3 regions of the Chryseobacterium sp. 22543 genome follow, and region 3 is predicted to be linked to each of the others. Evidence: riboswitches for the same ligand, from Rfam matches in the RefSeq annotation. Region 3 holds a riboswitch; each other region holds the start of a gene.
The links. Region 3 has a riboswitch for S-adenosylmethionine ahead of ACTJIP_RS14480 (alpha/beta fold hydrolase). Riboswitches for the same ligand answer to the same signal wherever they lie in the genome.
Positions count from the first base shown of each region.

Region 1: linked by a shared signal. The riboswitch ahead of ACTJIP_RS15245 (SusC/RagA family TonB-linked outer membrane protein) and the one ahead of ACTJIP_RS14480 (alpha/beta fold hydrolase) in region 3 are both predicted to bind S-adenosylmethionine.
Region 2: linked by a shared signal. The riboswitch ahead of ACTJIP_RS18195 (TonB-dependent receptor plug domain-containing protein) and the one ahead of ACTJIP_RS14480 (alpha/beta fold hydrolase) in region 3 are both predicted to bind S-adenosylmethionine.

Region 1 is NZ_JBQENH010000004.1:174,639-182,145, reverse strand. It holds gene ACTJIP_RS15270 (LysM peptidoglycan-binding domain-containing protein) at 1-1,859, shown strand, start outside; gene fabD (ACP S-malonyltransferase) at 1,931-2,806, shown strand; gene ACTJIP_RS15260 (GYDIA family GHMP kinase) at 2,817-3,722, shown strand; gene pckA (phosphoenolpyruvate carboxykinase (ATP)) at 3,850-5,466, shown strand; gene ACTJIP_RS15250 (type II 3-dehydroquinate dehydratase) at 5,548-5,955, opposite strand; SAM riboswitch class I at 6,200-6,298, shown strand; gene ACTJIP_RS15245 (SusC/RagA family TonB-linked outer membrane protein) at 6,382-7,507, shown strand, end outside.
Region 2 is NZ_JBQENH010000005.1:101,164-108,670, forward strand. It holds gene ACTJIP_RS18185 (TonB-dependent receptor domain-containing protein) at 1-647, shown strand, start outside; gene ACTJIP_RS18190 (DUF5694 domain-containing protein) at 672-1,511, shown strand; gene ACTJIP_RS18195 (TonB-dependent receptor plug domain-containing protein) at 1,626-4,370, opposite strand; SAM-I-IV-variant riboswitch at 4,668-4,765, opposite strand; gene ACTJIP_RS18200 (outer membrane beta-barrel protein) at 4,884-7,109, shown strand; gene ACTJIP_RS18205 (HesA/MoeB/ThiF family protein) at 7,219-7,507, opposite strand, start outside.
Region 3 is NZ_JBQENH010000004.1:11,580-19,086, forward strand. It holds gene ACTJIP_RS14470 (O-succinylhomoserine sulfhydrylase) at 1-752, opposite strand, end outside; gene ACTJIP_RS14475 (ACT domain-containing protein) at 864-2,402, opposite strand; gene ACTJIP_RS14480 (alpha/beta fold hydrolase) at 2,402-3,346, opposite strand; SAM riboswitch class I at 3,413-3,519, opposite strand; gene ACTJIP_RS14485 (MGH1-like glycoside hydrolase domain-containing protein) at 3,708-6,323, shown strand; gene ACTJIP_RS14490 (OsmC family protein) at 6,394-6,813, opposite strand; gene ACTJIP_RS14495 (DUF58 domain-containing protein) at 6,841-7,507, opposite strand, start outside.

The DNA.
Region 1 (7,507 bases), 160 kb from region 3:
AGTATGGAATGACTGTAGATGAATTGCTGAAGCTAAACCCAAAACATAAAGATGGCAAGCTGGCTATCGGAGATGTTTTAACTATAAAATCAGAGAAAGCAGCCACTCCGGTTGTCACAAAAACAGCTCCAGTAGAAAAAGTAACTTCAAATACAAGTACTTCTTCCATGGGTAAAATTGTTTTGCAGCCAAAGCAAACGATCTATGGCATCACAAAACAATACAGAATTTCTGAAACTGATTTGAGAAAACTGAATCCTGACCTGGATTCCCACATGAAAATCGGAGATGAAATCACCTTACCTCTTGCAAGCATTAAAAAGTATGGTGGTACTCAACAAGCTGTGACAGTAGAAAAACATGCTGAAGCTCCTGTAGAAAAAACAATAACAACGATTACACCTACAGTTGTTACTACTTCTGTAGAGGGAGAATCCTATTTGATTCAGTCTAAAGATAATTATTACAGAATTACAAAACAATTTGGAATCAGCCAGCAGGATCTTTTTGCTTTAAATCCAGGATTGGAAGAAAAAGGACTTAAACCTGGTGAAACCATTAAAATAAAAACATCCAATAATAACACACATACTGATAGTGTTGCTGAGACCGCAAATCCAAAAGCAAAAATGGATTCTGGGAACGAAAAATCAACTACCTCTACCAATGTTGTTGCAGGAGATGATTATGTAACCTATACCGTTCAGCAGGGAGATACTGTATTTTCCATCGTGAATAAATTCGGTGTTTCTATAGATGAGCTTATTGCTCTTAACCCGGACCTTTCTCATGGGTTGAAAACCGGAATGGTTTTAAAGATCAAAAAACAGGATGCAGCATATAGTAAGAAAAATGGTGATGCCCTTAGTGTGATCCTAATGCTTCCATTCGGGTACAGCACAAACGAAACGCAGTACAGAGCAATGGCACTTGACTTTTTAACAGGAGCTAAGCTTGCTATTGAAAGGAATGTCAGAGGAGGACAGAAACTGGATGTCAAAATAGTAGATTCTGGAAATGAAGCATCATTCAAAAACTCTTTGACACAGATTAACCCTGATAATACAGATCTTATTATCGGACCTTTCTTTAAATCTAATGTAATTGATGTTCTTGATTTTACAAAAAATCAGAAAATCCCGATTGTAGCACCATTTGCCAACACTCCGGAATTATATAACTATAATAATCTTATTATCGTTGAAACCAACAATCAGACGTATGCTGATAAGATTGTAGAAGAAGTAAAAGGAATTTATTCTGACCAGAAAATATATGTAGTGGCAGATGCCAAAAAAGAAAATGCCAATTACATCAAAGCTGGGCTTGAAAAAGCTGTGAAAAATCCTAATATCATTATTGTCAACTCTCCGGCGGATATTCAGCCTGATCAGAATATGATGACAGGTCAGTCTGCACCGGTTATTGCTATTCTTGCTAATGATGATAATGCAGCAGGAGATGCTTTTGCCAACAGAATTATTGCTATTTCTAAGGAAGTACAGGGCGTGAAAGCGTTCAGTATGTTCTATTCTCCAACTTTTGAGAAAAAAGTTGATGAGCTGAGCCAGGCTAGTTTGGTCTATCTGATGGATAGAAAGATCAATACAGACGGTACCTTTGAAAAAGAAATACTGGCTGCTTACAAAAGCAAATACTGTAAAACTCCACCAAAATATGCTATCGTAGGTTTTGATGTTGTCAATGACATGTTAACCAGAGAGAATAAAAAAGGTGAAATCTTTAAACAGATGAATAAAGTTCAGACTCAGCTTGCTACAAAATTTGAGTTTGTAAAATCTAAAGCTAACGGTGCTTATGTAAACACGGGTTACAGAGTAATCAGACTGGTACCTTAACATGATTTATTGTTCTTTAAAAGAATATTGTTAACATTATAGTTATATTTGCATAATATTTAATTTAATACATGAAAGCACTTGTATTTCCAGGGCAGGGTTCTCAGTTCGTAGGAATGGGAAAAGAATTGTATGATTCTAGAAAAGATATTAAAGATCTGATGGAATCTGCCAATGAAATTTTAGGTTTCGACATTCTTTCCATTATGTTTAACGGAACGGACGCGGATCTTAAAAATACAGAGGTTACCCAGCCTTCAATATTTATACATTCAGTAGCAGCATTAAAAGCCGTAAACGGTCTTGGTGCTGAAATGGTTGCAGGACACTCTTTAGGAGAGTTTTCAGCATTGGTTGCCAACGGAGTTCTATCCTTTGATGACGGTTTGAAATTAGTTTCCGAAAGAGCAAAAGCTATGCAGGCTGCTTGTGATGCCAATCCAAGTTCTATGGCTGCTATTTTAGGATTAGATGATGCTAAGGTTGAAGAAATCTGTGCGCAAATCAGTGGAATTGTTGTTCCTGCAAATTATAACTGCCCGGGACAATTGGTGATCTCAGGAGAAACACCAGCAGTAGAAGAAGCTTGTGCAAAACTGAAAGAAGCAGGTGCTAAAAGAGCATTGTTACTACCAGTAAATGGAGCTTTCCATTCACCATTGATGCGGCCTGCACAAGAAAGACTGGCAGCAGCTATCGAAAAAACAAAATTCAGAAAAGCAACTATTCCTGTATATCAGAATATCACTACAACAGCGGTAACGAATCCTGACGAAATCAAACAAAACCTGATCGATCAGCTTACCGGTCCTGTAAAATGGACGCAGTCTGTTCAGAATATGATTAAAGATGGGGCATCCAACTTCGTAGAAGTAGGACCAGGAAAAACCCTTCAGGGACTGATCAAGAAAATTGACGGATCAGTAGATGCTGCTTCTGCAATCTAACTAAAAATATATGAACGCGATATTTTCACCGGGCAAGCTTATGCTTACTTCAGAATATTTCGCAATCGACGGAGCTCTTGTCTTAGCGGTACCTACCAAGCTGGGACAAGAGTTTTTCTTTGAAGAAAAAGAAGATGAGAGGTCACTTATTCTTTGGGAGGCTTATCATCAAAACAAATTATGGTTGAAGGCGGTCATTGATTATAAAAACTGGCAGGTCTTAGAAACCAATATTCCATCAAGCGCTGAATTTATTGTCAAAACATTAAAGAATGTTCAGAAGCTTTCTAATACTAAATTCAAATTCAATCTTACTTACCACTTAAAAACTAATCTTCAGTTTCCTGCAGACTATGGTCTTGGTAGCAGTTCTACTTTGATGAACAATCTTGCAGAATGGGCTGGGATTGATCCTTTTCATCTTAATGCAATTAGTTTAGGAGGAAGCGGATATGATATTGCAGTGGCAAAAGAAAAATCTGCAGTTCTATTTCAAAGCAAACCTGAGATTAAATATGAGAAGGTAAATTTCAATCCTTCATTTAAAAATGAGCTGATTTTTATTCATTTAAATCAGAAGCAGGATAGCAGAGAAGGGATCAACTTTTATAAATCAAAAAAGAAGTCTCCTGAATTGATTGAAGAATTTTCAAATATCACAAAAAAAATAATGTTATGCAGTGAATTGGAAAAATTTTCCGAATTAATGATGATTCATGAGCGTAAAATTGCTGATTTTCTTGAAATATCCACAGTTAAAGAAAAAATATTCTCAGATTGCCCTTCTTTTGTCAAAAGTTTAGGCGCATGGGGGGGAGATTTTGTAATGAGTGCCAAATTTGGGGACTACAAGAACTATTTTTGGGAGAAAGGTTTTACAACTATTTTTGAATGGGAAAATATAATTGATTTATAATCAAATCATTACGATCCTGTTTTTTTATTTGTCATTCTGACTTATATCAGTATATTTAAACCACCTTTAACAAATAATTAATATTATTTTTGTTGAAGTCAATAAAGAAATAGAAAATATAAGTAAAATGAAAAACACTAAAATCATCCAGGATTTAGAGAAATTAGGGATTAAAGGAAACTATGAAGTAGTGTACAATCCTTCTTATGAAGAATTATATCAGGCTGAAGTTTCTTCTGAAAATCAGGGATTTGAGAAAGCTGAACTTACAGAATCTGGCGCGGTATCAGTAAAAACAGGGATTTTCACAGGTCGTTCACCTAAAGACAGATATATTGTTCAGGATGATGTTACAAGAGATACAATTTTCTGGGATGGTAAAGTAAATTTACCTACATCAGCAGAAATTTTCGGTTCTTGTAAGGAACTAGTGATGAACCAGCTTTCTGAAGCTAAGAAGATTTATGTAGTAGATGCTTTTTGTGGAACAAATGCAGATACAAGACTTAAAGTAAGATTTATTGTTGAAGTAGCATGGCAGGCACATTTCGTGACAAACATGTTTATTCGTCCTTCTCACTACGAACTGGAAAACTTTGGTGAGCCGGATTTCACAGTAATCAACGGATCAAAAACAACAAACCCGAACTGGGAAGCTCAGGGATTAAACTCTGAGAACTTTATCATGTTCAACCTTACAGAAAAACTACAGATCATCGGAGGTACATGGTATGGAGGTGAAATGAAGAAAGGAATGTTTGCCATGATGAACTATTACCTTCCATTAAAAGGTATGGCTTCAATGCACTGTTCTGCAAACGTAGGAGAAAAAGGTGATGTTGCTTTATTCTTTGGTCTTTCAGGAACAGGTAAAACTACTTTATCGGCAGATCCTAAAAGATACCTTATCGGTGACGATGAGCACGGATGGGATAACAACGGAGTATTCAACTATGAGGGAGGATGCTACGCGAAAGTAATTGACTTATCAGAAGAAAAAGAACCGGATATTTTCAGAGCAATCAAGAGAGATGCACTTCTTGAAAACGTTGTAGTGAACAATGGAATAGCAGATTATACTGACGGATCTATCACAGAAAATACTAGGGTTTCTTATCCAATTTACCATATCAACAAAATTGTATTGCCTTCTAAAGCAGGTCATGCTAAGAAGATTGTTTATCTTTCTGCAGATGCATTCGGGGTACTTCCTCCGGTTTCCATCTTAAATGAAGATCAGGCTCAATACCACTTCCTTTGCGGTTATACATCTAAATTGGCCGGAACAGAAAGAGGAATCACAGAGCCTCAGCCATCTTTCTCACCTGCATTTGGTGAAGCATTCCTTACATTGCACCCAACAATGTATTCTAAAACATTGATCGGTAAAATGCAGGAGCACGGTGCTAAAGCTTATTTAGTAAACACAGGATGGAACGGTAGCGGAAAGAGAATTTCTCTGAAAGATACCAGAGCGATCATTGATGCAATCATTGACGGTTCTATTGATAATGCTCCTAAAACTCAGGTTCCAATCATGAACCTTGAAATTCCTACTGAGTTACCAAACGTTTCTACAGGTATTTTAGATCCTAGAGATACTTATGAGAACGCTTCAGACTGGGAAGAAAAAGCAAAAGATCTTGCTTCAAGATATATCAAAAACTTTGAGCAATACTGTGATACTGAAGAAGGTAAGAAATTAGTTGCTTCAGGACCTCAATTACAAGAACAAACTATCTAATAGTTATTTATAACATACAGAAAAGCCTCATCATCGATGAGGCTTTTTTATTTCTAATTTTTCGCAGATATTATTTGAAAATTACTTTAAGCTTAATATAGCCAATCTATATCCATCCATTCCAAAGCCAGATAAAACTGCATCCGTATTGGCAGCTGTCACAGACTTCTGTCTGAATTCCTCTCTTTTATAGATGTTGCTGATATGAACTTCTACTTTGGGTTTTCTGATATTTTTTAGACAATCAGCAATCGCATAGGAATAATGGGTGAAAGCTCCCGGATTAATTACTACGGCATCAAAATCATCTTTCTGAAGCCTGTTGATAAGCTCTCCTTCAATATTTGACTGATAATATTTTAATTCATGAGATTGAAACTCGGATTTTAAAATTTCCAAATAGTTTTCCATAGAGATATTTCCATAGATTTCCGGTTCTCTGGTACCTAACAGGTTGAGGTTAGGTCCGTTTATAATCAAAACTTTCATACTATAAAATTAAAAACTTTTTTTAATTAAATGCTCAAAAATTTCCGCACAAATTAACGTTCGTTCAATTGTATTATTAATAATGATATTTATCATGTTTGATAAAATGGTAATGATTGCAACTCCTTACAGTAATGGGTTTTATTAAAATCTTATGTTAATTTTTGAAAATTTATCATGAAAAATAATAAGTCTACTTGTTTTGTAGACTAAAAGTTTTTAGCTTTGCAACCATATTTCGATCGGCTTATAAAGAAAGATGGAGGGAACTGACCCTGTGAAATCTTGACAACCTACCCATTGGGCAAGGTGTTACGTTCAGCCTTTTAAGGAAAAATAAGCATTTGGTTTATCGTATTTATCGATGCCCTTTGCTGATTTTTCTGCAAAGGGAAAAATTTTAATATATGATAAATGAAATTGATTATGATTAGCAAAAATTTATTCGCTTCTAAAACTTGGATACCTCCGGTTGCTGCATTTTTTCTGGGAGTAACCAGTGTACATGCACAGAATTCTAAGCCGGAAAAGGACAGCCTTCATGAAAAAGAAATTGACGAAGTTGTAGTTGTAGCCTATGGAAAAGCAAAAAGAAACAGCTATACCGGTTCCGTTGCTACCATTTCCAGCGATAAGATCAACAACAGACCTGTAACCAATATTACCAAGGCATTGGAAGGACAGGTTGCAGGGATTCAAACGACGAGTGCATCAGGACAGCCAGGAGCGGTTTCTACCATCCGAATTAGAGGGATTGGTTCTATAAGTGCTTCCAGTGATCCTTTATACGTAGTAGACGGAATCCCTTTTGATGGAAACCTAAATTCTATCAGTCCAAGTGATATTGAATCTATCAGTGTTTTGAAAGATGCCACTGCGAGTGCGTTGTATGGATCAAGAGGAGCAAACGGGATTATCATCATTACCACAAAATCAGGTAAAAAAGGAGAAGCTAGAGTTAATTTTAATATCAGCCAGGGATTCTCCGGAAGAGCCGTAAAAGATTACGAACAGGTAAATACAGATCAATACTTTCAATTATATTGGGAAGCCTTGAGAAACGGATATCAGTCCGGAAAAGTGTCTTCTCAACAGGCTGCACAGATGGCAACAGATAATCTTGTTTCTACACTTGGGATCAATCCATATGGAACAGGATATCCAAAACCGGTGGGAACCGATGGGAAATTATTACCCGGAGCATCACCACTTTGGAATGACGACTGGAGGGATATTTTGCAGAGAGTTGCTTCAAGAAATCAGGTAGATCTTGATATCAGCGGAGGAAGTGAGAAGAGCAATTATTTCTTTTCATTGGGCTATCTTGATGATAAGGGAATGGCTATTGAATCAGGATATAAAAGATACAATACCAGGTTAAAGATCAATTCTGAAGTAAAAAAATGGCTGAATGTTGGGGTAAACTTAAGCTATACAAACAGTATTCAGCAGGCGCCCACTTCTTCAGATTCCAATTCAAGTAATATCATCAATGCTGCAAGATTTATTCCTTCATTCTATCCTTATTACGAAAGAAATGCAAATGGAAGCT
Region 2 (7,507 bases), on a different contig from region 3:
CTTTTAATCATAATATTGAGTTCAATTATATTTTTAAAAGTAAATTTTCTGCGAATCTTTATTACCAGAGAACTACGAATAATTTTGACCAGATTTCATTCCTGAACGGCATTGACCTTACCAGTACCTATGAAAATTATTATAATCAGAACGTGTACGGGATCAATTTCAATTACACAGATACGTTTTTCAAAATCTGGGAAAGTAATATCTCAACTTCGTTCAGTTACAATGAGACCCAGATTACAAGATTCAATCTGATTCCTAAAAACGGACAGTCATTTTATTATTCCCTCAACAATACTTTTCAGCTGAATAAGGCGAAAACATTCATGCTGTTTGTCAACTACTGGCAGAATCTGCCTTCACGTGACGGATATATTGCAGCAAAAAACAGAGCAAGCATTGATGCAGGAGTAAAGATGAGTTTTGCGAAAAAGGCTCTTCAGGTCAACCTTTCGGTGAGTGATATTTTCAGGCAGTCTGGTTTTAAGGCAGATATGTATTTCACAGATAATACACAGTCATTCAACAACTATTGGGATGCCAGAAGACTGGCACTCAGCATCACTTACAATTTTGGAAATCAGAAAGTAAAATCTAATAAAAGAGTGGTGGATTTTGAAGAGAAAAACCGTGCTCAATAATTTAATAACAAAAAAAATAAACCTATGAAAACCTTCATTTATATTCTTCTACTATGCATTCCCACATTCTTTTTTGCTCAAAAGAAGCCTTCGGACTATTTCAAAAATCCAAAAACCAAAGTCCTTGTTGTAGGGTCTTTCCACTTTGACTATCCTAATCTTGATGCTCATACAACCAATAAGGAAGATCAGATAGATGTTCTTTCACCTAAAACTGCAAAGGAAGTTGCTGAACTTGTAGAATATATCAAGAAATTTAAACCTACTAAGATTGCTATTGAAGCCTGGCCAAACTGGAATGCAAACCAAAAACTGAAGGAGTATGGTGAGGGAAAACACAGAGAAGAAAGAGACGAACGCTATCAGCTTGCTATGCGCATCGCCAATGAACTTAAAGTCAACGAACTGTTCAGTATAGATGCAGAATCTATCTGGAATGATCTCCAGACAAAATTTGGGAAAACAGATTCTACATTTTTTAATAACCGCAGCAAAGATTATGATTTTAAAAGTGATGATCTGATCTCCGAACAGTTTAACGTTTTCTTTAAAAGCTCTGAACCTAAAAATTTCAAATCACTTTTAGACACATTTACCTACATGAATTCTAAAGAAAGTCATCAGTATGGATATGGAGCTTACCTGAGTGGAGATTTTAAACTTAGAGAATTTGATGGAGCAGATATGCTTGCCTTGTATTGGTACAGCAGAAATCTGAGAATGTTCCGCAATATTCAGAAGATTCCTCACAACAGTGAAGACAGAATTCTTGTGATAGCCGGAAATGGCCATGCAGCAGTACTAAGACAGCTTTTCTCTTCTTCCGCCGAATATGATTTTATTGAATTTTCTTCACTGAAATAAATAAAATTAGAATAATCACCCTAATAGATAATTCATTCTTTATGGTGTAATAGAATATAAAAAAACAGAGATATCTTCTCTGTTTTTTTTATTAAATTTTCTAAGCTTTATTTATTAGAATCTGAATTCAATTCTTGCAAATAAGAACCTTCCACCAATACCATACTGAGAAACCTGTCTTGAATATACAAACTGGTTATCAGCTGTTAATGAATTTATATTCGGGCTTTTAGAAGGCAGTATGTTCAATATATTATTGCTCCCGATAGTTGCTGAAATATTTTTATTAAAATCATATCCTACAGATAAATCAGTTATCAAACGATTATTAAGAATGAAGTGCTCTGTACTTCCTGTTACTCCGTCAAAATTAGCATCTAAAACATCGGCATCTGTCACTTTACCGAAGAAAGAATTACGCAGCAGGAAAGTAAATCCGGAAACTCTTAACGTATTGGATAAGGTAGCTTTTACGCGTGGTACAGCTTCTTCAAAATATACTCTGTTCGGTTCTGAGAAATAATTATCAATCTGGCTTACTAATTTAGGTGACGCATGGATATCTCCGATTCTTTTGGTCTGATTAAGATTAAGGCCGAAGTTATTCTCCAAAGAAATCCCTGATGAGATTTTTGAATTCTGAGAAATGGTAATATCCAGCCCTTTCGTCTGAGAGTCCACCGCATTGGCAAAAAAATTGGCAGCACTTGCCCTTGCAAGATCAAAAGCGTCCTGAAGAACTGCCTGATCCGAACCTGGGGTAAAATTACCATTAGGGCGGAAAAAAAGATCTGTCAATACTACTCTGTCCTTAATCTTTATTAAATAAGCATCTGCTGTGAAAGTCAGGCTTAATGACGGAATCTTCCATGTAATTCCTGTGCTGTAGGATTGTGAGGTTTCCTGTTTCAATTTTGGAATACCCAATGCCTGTGCTGCTTCAGAATTGTTTCTGAAAGTACCTACCTGTGTAGTTTTTCCCTGTTGAATCAGTGTAGAAGTAGAACTATAATAGATTTGTGCTAAAGATGGTGCTCTAAACCCCGTAGAAACAGCACCTCTCCAGTTTAGATTGGGAGCCAGCTTTACATTGGTTGCCAGCTTATAATTGAATGTAGATCCGAAGTCTGAATAATTCTCATATCGTAAAGCTCCTTCCAGCAGCCATCCGTCAGTAACCTCCAGCTCTGCATCTGCATAAGCCGCAATACTGTTTCTGTTTCCGGAGACTGCATTTTCCGGACTAAACCCTGGAAAAACCTGAGCTCCGGCCGGTCTTATATTTCCAAAGAAATCGGTTACTTTTTCATTTTCAGGGGTTTTAGCGGTTACCACACGTCCATAAATATCATAAGAAGCATAAGAATTTTCCTTTCCAACATTTACTTTATAGTTTTCGTGTCTGTATTCACCTCCAAATGCAATGTTCAATCCTTTCAGGACATCATATTTTTTGGAAAAGTCAAGGTTGATGGTATTTTGTGAAAACTCAGAGCCTCCGGCATCAAAAGTTCTTGGAGAACTGTCTGTAAGTGATGCATTAAAGGTATTTACCACCCCAAAACTGAAGACGTTTTTCCCGAATGTATTACTGAAGTCCACATTCCAGCCATTCCATTTCCCTTTGATTCCTGCAGCGAGAGAATAATCATTTACGGTTGCTTCAATCTGAGGAAGATATCCGTTGGGAGTCACTGCATTGATGTTTCTTTCAGTATTAGGAAGTCTGTAAAATCCTCCGGCATTTCCAAGGCGGTAGCTGTAACCTCCAAATGAGTAAACCTTCCATTCCTCATTAACAGGAATTTCAGAATTAAAGAAGAGCTGTCCGGATTGCAGCTTAGACTGTCCTGCTCTCAGACTGAAATCTTTTCTCTCTAATCCTCTGTAATTAAGTTCCTGGGAGGTAAAATCTTTACCTAATAATTTTTGAAGGTCCGAAATACTATTTGCTCCCGAAATCTGAGACTGAAAATCCGGTGCAAAATATCCAACCTTACCTGCATATTGTTTAATTGTATTGATAATCTGCTGAGTATTGGAAGTATTGGTAATATTTTTATACAACCCATCAATATTCACTCCATCCTGTAATGCTCTGTAATTAATGGCATTATAGGCATTGAAGATATCTCCTTCTCTTACTCCGGCTCTGGAATAAGGGTCTCGGTATTGGGCAGAACCTGTAACGTTAAAAAATCCGGTCTGTCCAATTTTAGCTCCATAATTAAGGTCTACAGAAATGGTCTGTCCATCCACTCCTCCGGAGAAATTATTGGCAACAGGTGAAGCATATCCACCTAAAAACACCTGTCCGGAAAGCCCCAATCTTTTTTTCAATCCAAGGTTAACGACTCCAGCAATGGCATCAGAACCATATTGGGCAGAAGCTCCATCTCTTAAAACCTCAATTTTTTCTAAAGCAAAAGCTGGAATAGCATTAAGATCGGTTCCCACAGATCCTCTTCCCGGTGTGAGGGTAACATTAATCAATGAAGACTGGTATCTTCTTTTTCCATTGAGTAAAACTAAAACCTGATCCGGACCTAAACCTCTTAAAAGAGCAGGATCTACAAAGTCAGTTCCATCGTTAACCGTGTGAGAAGTGGATGAAAATGAGGGTACAATATAATTTAAGGCCTGGCTGATACTATTAGTCGGGCTCTGTTTTAAAATTTTTGATATATTAATGATGTCTACCGGAACAGGTGTATCTGTCAATGATCTTCCGGAACCTCTTGATCCAAGGATGACTACATCTTCTATTTTCTTAGATTGTAACGTGTCCGTCTGTGCGTAATAAAATGTAGAAATAAGCGCAATAGAAGGAACAAATATTTTTTTCTTGAAATTATGCATGTTGTTTGTTGTTTACTTTTTGTTGTTAAAAATTGTTTTTTGAGCAATACAAATCCCGTATCCCTAAATTTTAAGGTTACATAAATGTTCGAAATGTTTGTATTATTTTTTAGAAATAGAAAAGGCTAGAAGCAACAACACATGCGCATATAGAAATGGCATGAAAACATATGGGAATAATGAAGATTCACTTCATGATCCGAAGAATAAAAGATAACTGATGTAAGGAGATTTCCCTTGTCTTTAAACATTTGAATTTAACTTTAAAACAAAAATTCAAGATGGGATAATGATAGAATGATAAACATTTTTTCCGGAAGATCCGGCTTATCGATTGCAGCACCTTGCTTGTTTTTGCAGGTTGCTATCCCATCTAGAGATTCTTGATAATTACCCGGCAAAGATATAATTATTTCGTAAATAAAAAAATATTTAACCTAAAATTCGATTTTCAACATTTTAGCGTAACAAATTATCTTTTTCAGCGTCTAACCGGATATCAGTAAAAACATTATGAAAAAAACGATTTTCGCGTTATCCTTATTAAGCTCTGTTTTTGTCTTTTCACAGGAAAAAAACAACAAACCTCAGGAAAAGCAGATTGAAGGTGTAGTCATCACCAAAACTAAAAAAGCAGTTGAACAAAAGGCAGACCGTACTATTTTTGACTTTTCCGAGCAACCTCAGCTGAACAACGGAAACGTATTGGAAGGAATAAAAAAGCTTCCTGGACTGGTATCTACCGACATCGCAGGAATGATGTACCAGGGAAAAATGCTGGAAGTATATCTTAACGGAAGACCTCTGAACATCACATCCAATGAATTGAACTCCTTTCTTGAAGGAATGCCTGCCAATTCTGTAGAAAGAATTGAGGTAATCACTCAACCCGGCGCTGAATTTCCGGCTACATCCGGAGGTGCAATCATGAATATCATCACGAACAAAAATGCCAATAAATATTTAACCGCTACGTATTCCGGAAATTATTCTTTCACAAATTATAACAAGTATAGAAGCAGAACGACCAACTCCGTTAATTTAAATGCCAGAAATAAATATTTCGGATGGCAGCTGAATGTTGGTCAAAACTACCGTGAAAGTATGCTGAACGGCCAACAGGATGAGCTTTTAACAAGTCATACCGACAGATACGGACGTGGGTATTTTGCAAAATCAGGATTGACTTTTGATTTAGGACAGGACAGATTATTATTAAACTACGATATTTACCACAATAATAATGACAATTATACTTTAAGTAACGGTCATGGAGATTTACCTTTTCAGAACAATCCAAAGGATTTAAGAGAAGCTTTTTATACATCTTCTGATGTGGCCCATACCAATAGCTTGAGACAGGAAGCTGTTGTAACGTATCAGAAACGTTTTGCTGACAAATCTCAAAAACTGGACTTTCAGTTTGGCTACACAAGATCAGACAGTAAATTCTCTCAGGACAATTATTTTCAGGATGGTATATTTGCTGCAGCTCCCAATCCACCAATTAACAGTGCAATGAGTGGCTTAAAAGATATTCTGAACAATGAATCTGTAATGAATATTGCCAACTTTAAAGTAGATTATGCCCAGCCTATCAAGCTTCTTGATGGTGGAAAGGTAAGCTTTGGAGGATTGTATGAAAAACAGGATTATGATACGGAAAGTTTTGGCTTGACGAATCTTGAATATCAAAGACAAACTGCTTCTACCTATTTGGAGTTTCAGGCTAAACTGAAAAAGTTTGACTTCACATTGGGTTCCCGTGCGGAAAACTATGACATTTCGGGGGTAACAAGATATTTCGATAAAGATGCAAAACTGGTGGAAGCGAATTTGATTCCTTTCAATAAATTTAAATTTTTCCCGAACGCGAGTGTACAGTATAACATGATGAATCAGGTTTATATTGCTGCGAATTACAACAGAAAAATCAGCTTACCAAGTATTTCTGCCCTGAACCCGAATAACGTAACGTTCTCCGGACCAAGTACGGAAGTTAATGGTAACCCGAATCTACAACCTACTATTTTTGATAATTATGAATTGAAAATTTCGGCTTTTGATTATGCATTTATCGGGTATAGCGTAAGTTCAGCAAACAATCAGGTGGCACAGATCATCCGAAAAGACGGAAGAAAACTCTACAACGAGCAGGTGAATATTTCGAATATGAAAATTCATAACTTCAACGTGGGATTACCGGTTCCTTTTATGATTTTCAGCAAGCCTTTGAGCGAAATCATGAAGTTTGATTTTAATCCTGATAAAATTAACTTCATGTACTTATATGCTGGTTACCAGAAACATGAAATCGACAATCTGAATAATAAAGGATTTTGGATTTTCAATATTATGACTCAGATTCTTTTGCCTAAAGACATCAAAATGACAGCCAATTACAGCTATCTGACTCCAAAGGCAGGATATTTCTATTTCACGGCAGAGAAACCATTCAACAACTCTCTTGATATTACGCTGACGAAGAAGTTTATGAACAACCGTCTGACGCTTTCAGTTTTTGCGAATGATATTTTCAACGGACAGATGATGCAGGTACGTTCTAATCCGCCATCAGGAACTCCGGTAATGATCAGCAGCAAGTATGACACGAGAAATTTCGGATTTTCCATCAATTATAAAATTCCGACAAGAAATAAACTGGCGAAAGAGGATCCGAATATCCTAAACCAGACTAAAAAAGAAGATAATGGAGGCGTAATGCAGCAGGCACAATAATTCTTAAGATAAATAAGAGAGGCAGTAATAATTTTTACTGCCTCTTTCTATTGATATTGAATTAGTGTTATTGGTGAAAATATTAGCGATATTAGTGTTTATATTTACATCAGAAATCTATCGTCTGAAATCTCCAGTTCAGCGTGTCTACCAATGTCAACTGATTGACAATTATTGGAAGATCAGTGATGATTTTTAAGGTCTGAAGAGCCATCATACTTCCTATTATTCCGGGAAGAGCTCCCAATACACCAAGACTGTCACAATCCGGCATATCTTCATCAGAAGGAGGTTCCGGAAATAGATCTCTCAGATTTTTACTTCCATTATGATTGAACACGGCAACCTGTCCTGAGAATCCCAGAATACTTCCGTAGACCAAAGTTTTTTTCAATTTT
Region 3 (7,507 bases):
TCTAAACTTTTTGATAATACCCAGGCATTAAAAGGAGATAATGCAGGTCCTGTATTTCTTGCGAAAAGATAAATTTCTCTGATCAGGTCTTCTTTTCCTACTGCTATTCCTCCTAACACTCTTCCCTGTCCGTCAATCAATTTCGTCGCTGAATGTACAACAATATCTGCACCATATTTGATCGGCTGCTGAAGATAAGGTGTTGCAAAGCAGTTATCTACAATAAAAATAAGGTTGTGCTTTTTCGCAATCTGTCCGAAGAACTCAAGATCCAGAATTTCAATAGCCGGATTGGTAGGAGTTTCAAGATATAAGATCTTTGTATTGGGCTTGATATATTGTTCAACATTCTCAGCATCTCCTGCTTTGAAATAAGAGGTTTCAATATTCCATTTCGGGAAATACTTAGTAAATAAAGTATGCGTAGATCCGAAAACTGACTGGCAGCTCACGATATGATCTCCGGCATTCAATAAAGCAGCAAATGTAGAATAGATGGCAGCCATTCCTGTAGCAAACGCATATCCTGCTTCTGCACCTTCCATCTTAGCAATCTTATCTGTAAATTCTGTTACGTTTGGATTAGAGAAACGGCTGTATAAATTCTTTGGTTTTTCTTCTGCAAAGCTTGCTCTCATATCTTCCGCATCCTGAAATATAAAACTGGAAGTAAGGTATAATGGTGTAGAATGCTCGTCAAACTGACTTCTTTCAGTCTGGGTTCTTATTGCTGATGTTTCAAAATTTTCCATATAGTTTTAATTGATCAATTTTACATTGTAACCATCAGATTCTTCGCTATGCTCAGAATGACAATTGCCGTTATGGTTACACTGCCAAATTGATAGATGTTAGATTAAATATTATTTAGTTTCACTTACTCTTAAAATATCTCCGAATACTCCTCTGGCTGTTACCTGTGCACCTGCTCCTGCTCCCATGATAACGATAGGATTTTCACCATAGCTTTCTGTGTAAATTTCAAAGATTGAATCTGAACCTTTTAATTGTCCTAAAGCTGAAGTTGCCGGAACAGAAATCAATTTTACATCTAACTCACCTTTATCTTTCTGCAGATCACCATGCAAATCACCTACATATCTCAATACATGCCCAGGCGCCTGATTTTCTTTTATTTTCTGATACTCTTCGTCCAGTTCTTCAAGTCTTGAAAGGAATTCTGATTTTGAAACCTCAAGCAGACTTTCCGGAACCAGATTTTGAATATTGATATCTCCGAATTCATTAATTAAGTCTAATTCTCTCGCCAGAATCAATAATTTTCTTGCTACGTCATTTCCCGATAGGTCTTCTCTTGGATCCGGTTCTGTGTATCCTTTTTCCAAAGCTTCATTGATAATGGTTGAAAATTTATCGTCTCTTAAAGAAAAATTGTTGAAAACATAGCTTAATGTTCCGGAGAATACTCCTTTGATTCTGGTGATATTTTCTCCTGAAAGGTGTAATAATTTTATCGTATCAATTAATGGTAAACCTGCCCCCACATTGGTTTCATACAGATAACGTCTGTTGTTTTTATTCAACGTATATCTTAGTTTTCTGTATTCTTCAATCGGAAGGGTATTAAAAATCTTGTTTGAAGAAACCAGATCAAATCCGTTTTCTGCCAAAGCATGATAGTTTTTCACAAAATCCTTACTTGCCGTGTTATCAACAACGATAAGGTTCTCCAGCTGGTTTTCGTTGGAGAAATTAATCAGCTCCTGAACACTCGAAGGATGTTCTGCAGTCAAAACCTCATCGCTCCAATTCGCATCAAATCCTTTTTTGTTGAAAGCTATTTTCTTTGAATTGGCTACTGCAACAACTTTAAGATCTATTTTTTTACGTCTTTTTATTTCTTCTGAAGATTCCAATACCTGTTGTATCAGAGTTTTTCCTACATTTCCGTGACCTATAATTGCTAAATGAACTGTCTTTGGCTTTTTGAAAATTTCAGACTCGATGATATTTCTGGTTTTTTCATCCTGTGAAGAAGTTACTACGATGTTGACTCTGTTTTCTCCCGCAACCTGATTCAAAAGTAATGGGAAAACATTGTTTCTTGCCAGCTCAGCAAAGACTTTATTGAAATCTTCTGCTACAAAACCGATCACAGAAACATTATTGATACTATAGATCTGAGAAACTTTTCCAGATTTTCTTTCTGCTTCAAACTCATCAATAAGACAAGCAACTGCTTTTTCTGCATCAATTTCCTGAACCAAGATAGAAATTCCGTTTTCTATGGCCTGCTGGGAAATTACTCCTACACTGATACGCGCTAAGGTAAGCGCTTTAAAAATTCGTCCGTCAATCCCGATTTCTCCCAGGAAATCTTCTCCTTCAAATTTGATGATTGATCTGTTCTTCAAAAATTTTATTTCGTTAGCATTTTTCATTACTTCTGTAAAATGTTTTTAATGATATTATTTAATTGTTGATATTCCATTAAGAAGGCATCATGCCCGTGTATAGATTGGATCTCGTGGTAAGAAACATTCTTATTTTTCTCTTTTAAGTTTTCAAAACACATTCGGATTTCAGAAGCAGGAAAGAATAAGTCTGTATCTACGGAGATCATGTGCATTCGTGCCTGTATTTTATCCAATGATGGTTCATCAGCATTAATATTCATCAAGAGATGATTCATCAGTTTGTACGCTTTTAAACTAAATCTTTCGTTTAGTGCATTACCATGATAAACCAACCAGTCTTCTGATTCCAGACATTGTTTGTCCTGGTTATATTGGTTTTGAAATCTGTCATTGAGCGACTGTGGTGTTCTATAACACAGCATGGCATGAATTCTTGCTTTCTGTAATGGTTCTTCTTTATCATTCAATAAAAATTTCTGAACCAGACATTGTGCATGAAGCCAGTCGTGTGTTCTGTAATCACAGGCAATAGGAATAAATACTTCTGCAAGATCCGGCTGCTTGGCAAGCATTTCCCAGGCAATTCCTCCTCCCAGAGAGCCCCCAATAATGGCGTATAGATTTTTGATATGTAAAGCTTCAAGCCCTTTTAGAAATATCGCGGCGATATCTGAAGGCGTGAAATCTTCATAATCTTCAATTAAAAAATTGTCATAACCGTTTCCGGGTATATTGAAACACAGAACCGTATATTGATTGGTATCAACAATCTGATTTTCTCCTACCAATTGTTTCCACCAACCTTTTTCTCCGGATACATCTGAGTTTCCGGTAAGTGCATGATTGATTAAAACAATGGGTGCTGTAAACAGATCTTTCCCAAAAAGCTGATAGCTTAACGGGATATGGTATTCCTTTTGGGAATTGGTTTGATACGAAAGATTTATATAGTTTAGTTCTGTTTTCAATTCTATTATATTTTAATACAAATACAATTGAAAATGCCACAGGAAATGGCTGAAAAGAACTTCAGTAAGTTATCTGTCCAAAATACTTTGGTAGAACGTAGCACCTTCTTTGCTTGCGCAAAGGGTTGCTAAGGTTTCATAGGGTCTAATCCCTCAACCTTTCTTGATAACATTTTCAATATTTGAATGAACGAATGATGCAAAGGTAGTTCTTTTCTTTTAATTTCAAAAAAAAAATATTTTAATATTTAAAAAAGCCCTTAAATACAAGTATTTCAAAACTATATTAATAATTGTTCAGATGAAAAAAATTGGAATTATTTTTCAAAAAAACTAACTTCGTATGGAAAAATGATGAGATATGACCGCCGAAAAAGAAAGATTACAAGATACTAAATGGAAAAACTGGGGACCTTATGTAAGCAACCGACAGTGGGGAAATGTACGTGAAGATTACAGCTCAAACGGGAATGCCTGGGATTTTACCAATCATAATAATGCTGAAAGCTATGCTTACCGCTGGGGAGAAGAAGGCATCGCCGGAATTTCTGATGTAAAGCAACTTTTCTGTTTTGCTTTTTCATTCTGGAACAAGAAAGATAAAATGGTAAAAGAACGATTCTTCGGATTGAGTAACCCTCAGGGAAATCATGGTGAAGACATCAAAGAAATCTTTTATTACCTGGACAATACGCCTACCCACAGCTATATGAAAATGGTGTATAAATATCCGATTAATGAATTTCCTTACGATGATCTTGTTACAGAAAATGGAAAACGAAGCAAAAAGGAACCGGAATATGAGATTTTCGATACCGGAATTTTTGATAACGATGAATATTTTGATATTTTCATTGAATACTGTAAAGCCGATCACAACGATATCTTAGCCAGAGTCACCGTTTGTAATCGAAGCCAGCATGAGGCTCCTATTCTGGTAGCTCCCACAATCTGGTTCAGAAACAACTGGAAATGGGGATACAATACTTATAAAGGAGAGGTTAATGCGTCTCATGACGGAAGTATTAATATTGGTCATGACAGTATTTCGATCAAAAAGCTATATTCCCGAAACTCAAATGCACAGAGTGTATTTTGTGATAATGAAACCAATACTTCCAAACTTTACGGAGCTCCCAAAGCAGAGAATACTTATTTCAAAGATGGAATCAATAATTTTATTATTCATCAGGGAGATACTGTAAATCCTGAAAAAAGAGGAACAAAAGCTTCTTTTCTTATTGATGAAATTATTGATGCTGGGGAATCAAAAGTTTTTGAGTTCAGGTTGTCTCCTGACGAAATGGATGAACCTTTTGACAGTTTTGATCATATTTTCAATATCCGTCAAGCTGAAGCTGAAGAGTTTTATAACGATATTCAGAATGATACAGTAAATGAAGATGAAAGAAATGTTCAGCGACAGGCTTTTGCAGGGCTTCTTTGGAATAAACAGTTCTATCATTACAATATCGGAAAATGGTTGAAAGGAGATCCCAATTTTGAAGCTCCAAGAAATTTCAACGAATATGTAAGAAATACAGAATGGAATCATCTTCATAATAAGGATATCATTTCCATGCCTGATAAATGGGAGTATCCATGGTATGCTACGTGGGATCTGGCATTTCACTGCGTCCCTTTCTCCATTATAGATGCGGAATTCGCCAAAGGACAGCTTTTATTACTTACCAAAGAATGGTACATGCATCCTAACGGACAGCTTCCTGCTTATGAATGGAACATGAGCGATGTAAACCCGCCTGTACATGCCTGGTCTTGCTTCCGTGTTTTTAAGATTGATGAAAAAAACAATGGAAAGCCGGATTTATTATTTTTAGAAAAAGTCTTTCAGAAGTTGTTGCTGAATTTTACATGGTGGGTCAACAGAAAGGATAAAAATGGTAAAAATATTTTCGGAGGCGGCTTCCTTGGTCTAGATAATATTGGTGCTTTTGACCGGAATATGGAACTAAAGGACGGTCAGCATCTTGAGCAGGCAGACGGAACAAGCTGGATGGCGATGTATGCATTGAATATGATGCGTATTGCGATGGAACTTGCCCAATATTATCAGGTATATGAGGATATGGCGATCAAGTTTTTTGAACATTATCTTTATATCGCTGAAGCTATGGAAAACCTGGGTGAAGGAACAAAAGGCTTGTGGAATGAAGAAGACGGATTCTTCTATGATGTATTGCAGCTTGGAAACGGAGACAGTGTTTCTTTGAAATTAAGAAGTATTGTCGGCTTAATTCCTTTATTCGCAGTAGAAATTGTGGATCACAGGCTGTTGGAAAAGATGCCTAATTTCAAAACCAGAATGGAATGGATCCTAAAAAATAAGCCGGAACTCACCAAGCTCGTTTCTCATTGGGATGAGGAGGGACAAGGCAGAAAACATCTGATGAGTATTTTACGTAAAAACAGATTAACAAAGGTTCTTACAAGAATGCTTGATGAAAAAGAATTTCTAAGCTCTTACGGAATCCGTGCTATGTCTAAAGTATACGAAGAAAATCCTTTTGTATTCTCTGTGCATGGAGCCGAAAATATGGTATACTATACTCCTGCAGAAAGTGACAGCCGAATGTTTGGTGGAAACAGCAACTGGCGTGGGCCGATCTGGTTTCCTATCAATTTCCTGATTGTTGAAAGCCTGCAGCGTTTTCATTATTATTATGGAAACAGTCTTAAGGTAGAATTTCCAACAGGAAGCGGCGATAAAAGAAATCTTGATGAAGTCGCTCAGAATATCAGCAAAAGGCTCTGTTCAATATTTTTAAAGGATGAACATGGGCAAAGGGCTTTCAACGGAGGCAATCCAAAATTCAATTACGATGAGCATTTCAGAGATTATATCACCTTCTTTGAATATTTTCATGGTGATAACGGCCGTGGTGTAGGGGCTTCTCACCAGACAGGATGGACTGCCACTGTGGCGAAACTGATAAAACCAAGACTTACCTTTTAATCAGCAATGAGTAATAAATAATAAAAAAGCCGGATGAGTCATCCGGCTTTTTCTATTTTTAAATAAGAGATTAAATTTTTTCTCCGTTTACATAGACTTCATATCCGATTTCTACATTCGGTTCTAACGTTTTTGATACGGAACAGTATTTTTCAAAAGAAAGTTCTGCTGCCTTTAATGCTTTTTTAGGATCAATTTCTCCTTCTAAAAGGAACTTAACATTAATGGATTTAAAAGGTTTTGCTTCATCTACCTGTACTCTTTCTCCTTCTACTTCTGCCTGAAAACTTTTGATATCCTGACGCTGCTTCTTTAAAATAGAAACCACATCAATTCCGCTGCAGCCCGCGACTGCCATCAGTACACTTTCCATTGGAGAAACGCCTTTTGCTCCCGGCTGGGAAGTATTATCCAGAAGAATAGAATTTCCTTGTGCATTTGTACATTCAAATAAAAAATCGTCGTTTATTCTGTTAAGTGTAATTTTCATTATTTATTGCTTATTGCTTTTGCAAAGTTATAAAATTCCTCTCGCTTTTATCTCAAGATATTTATTGATAACATCGATATTCAAATTTTCCGGAAGTGTATATACGGTATAGATTCCATATTTGCGAAGTTCCTGGATGATCAGTTTCTTTTCAAACTCAAATTTCTCAGCAATGATCTCATCATAGATTTCCTGCATATTTTCAGGATTTTTGTTGATCAGCGTCTGCAATTCTGAATTTTTGAAGAATACAACTACCAGCAAATGGTTTTTTGCGATTCCACGTAGATATTTCAGCTGTCGGTTCAGTCCGTCCAATGTTTCAAAGTTGGTAAAAAGCAGAATTAAGCTTCTTTGATTGATAGAATATTTTACATCCTGATACAGGCGGTTGAAATCACTTTCAAAGAAATCTGTTTTAATATTATAAAGCGCTTCAGAGATTTTTTTCAGCTGCCCGGATTTATTATCGGCTGCAATTTTATTTTCAGCTTTCTTGGAAAAGGTCATCATACCGGCTCTGTCTCCCTTTCTCAAAATAATATGAGAAAGTGCCATTGTTGCATTGATGGAATAATCCAGCAAGCTTAATCCATTGAAAGGCATTTTCATGGTTCTTCCTTTATCAATCAGCATAAAAATACGCTGTGATTTTTCATCCTGAAACTGGTTTACCATCAAACGGTTGGTCTTG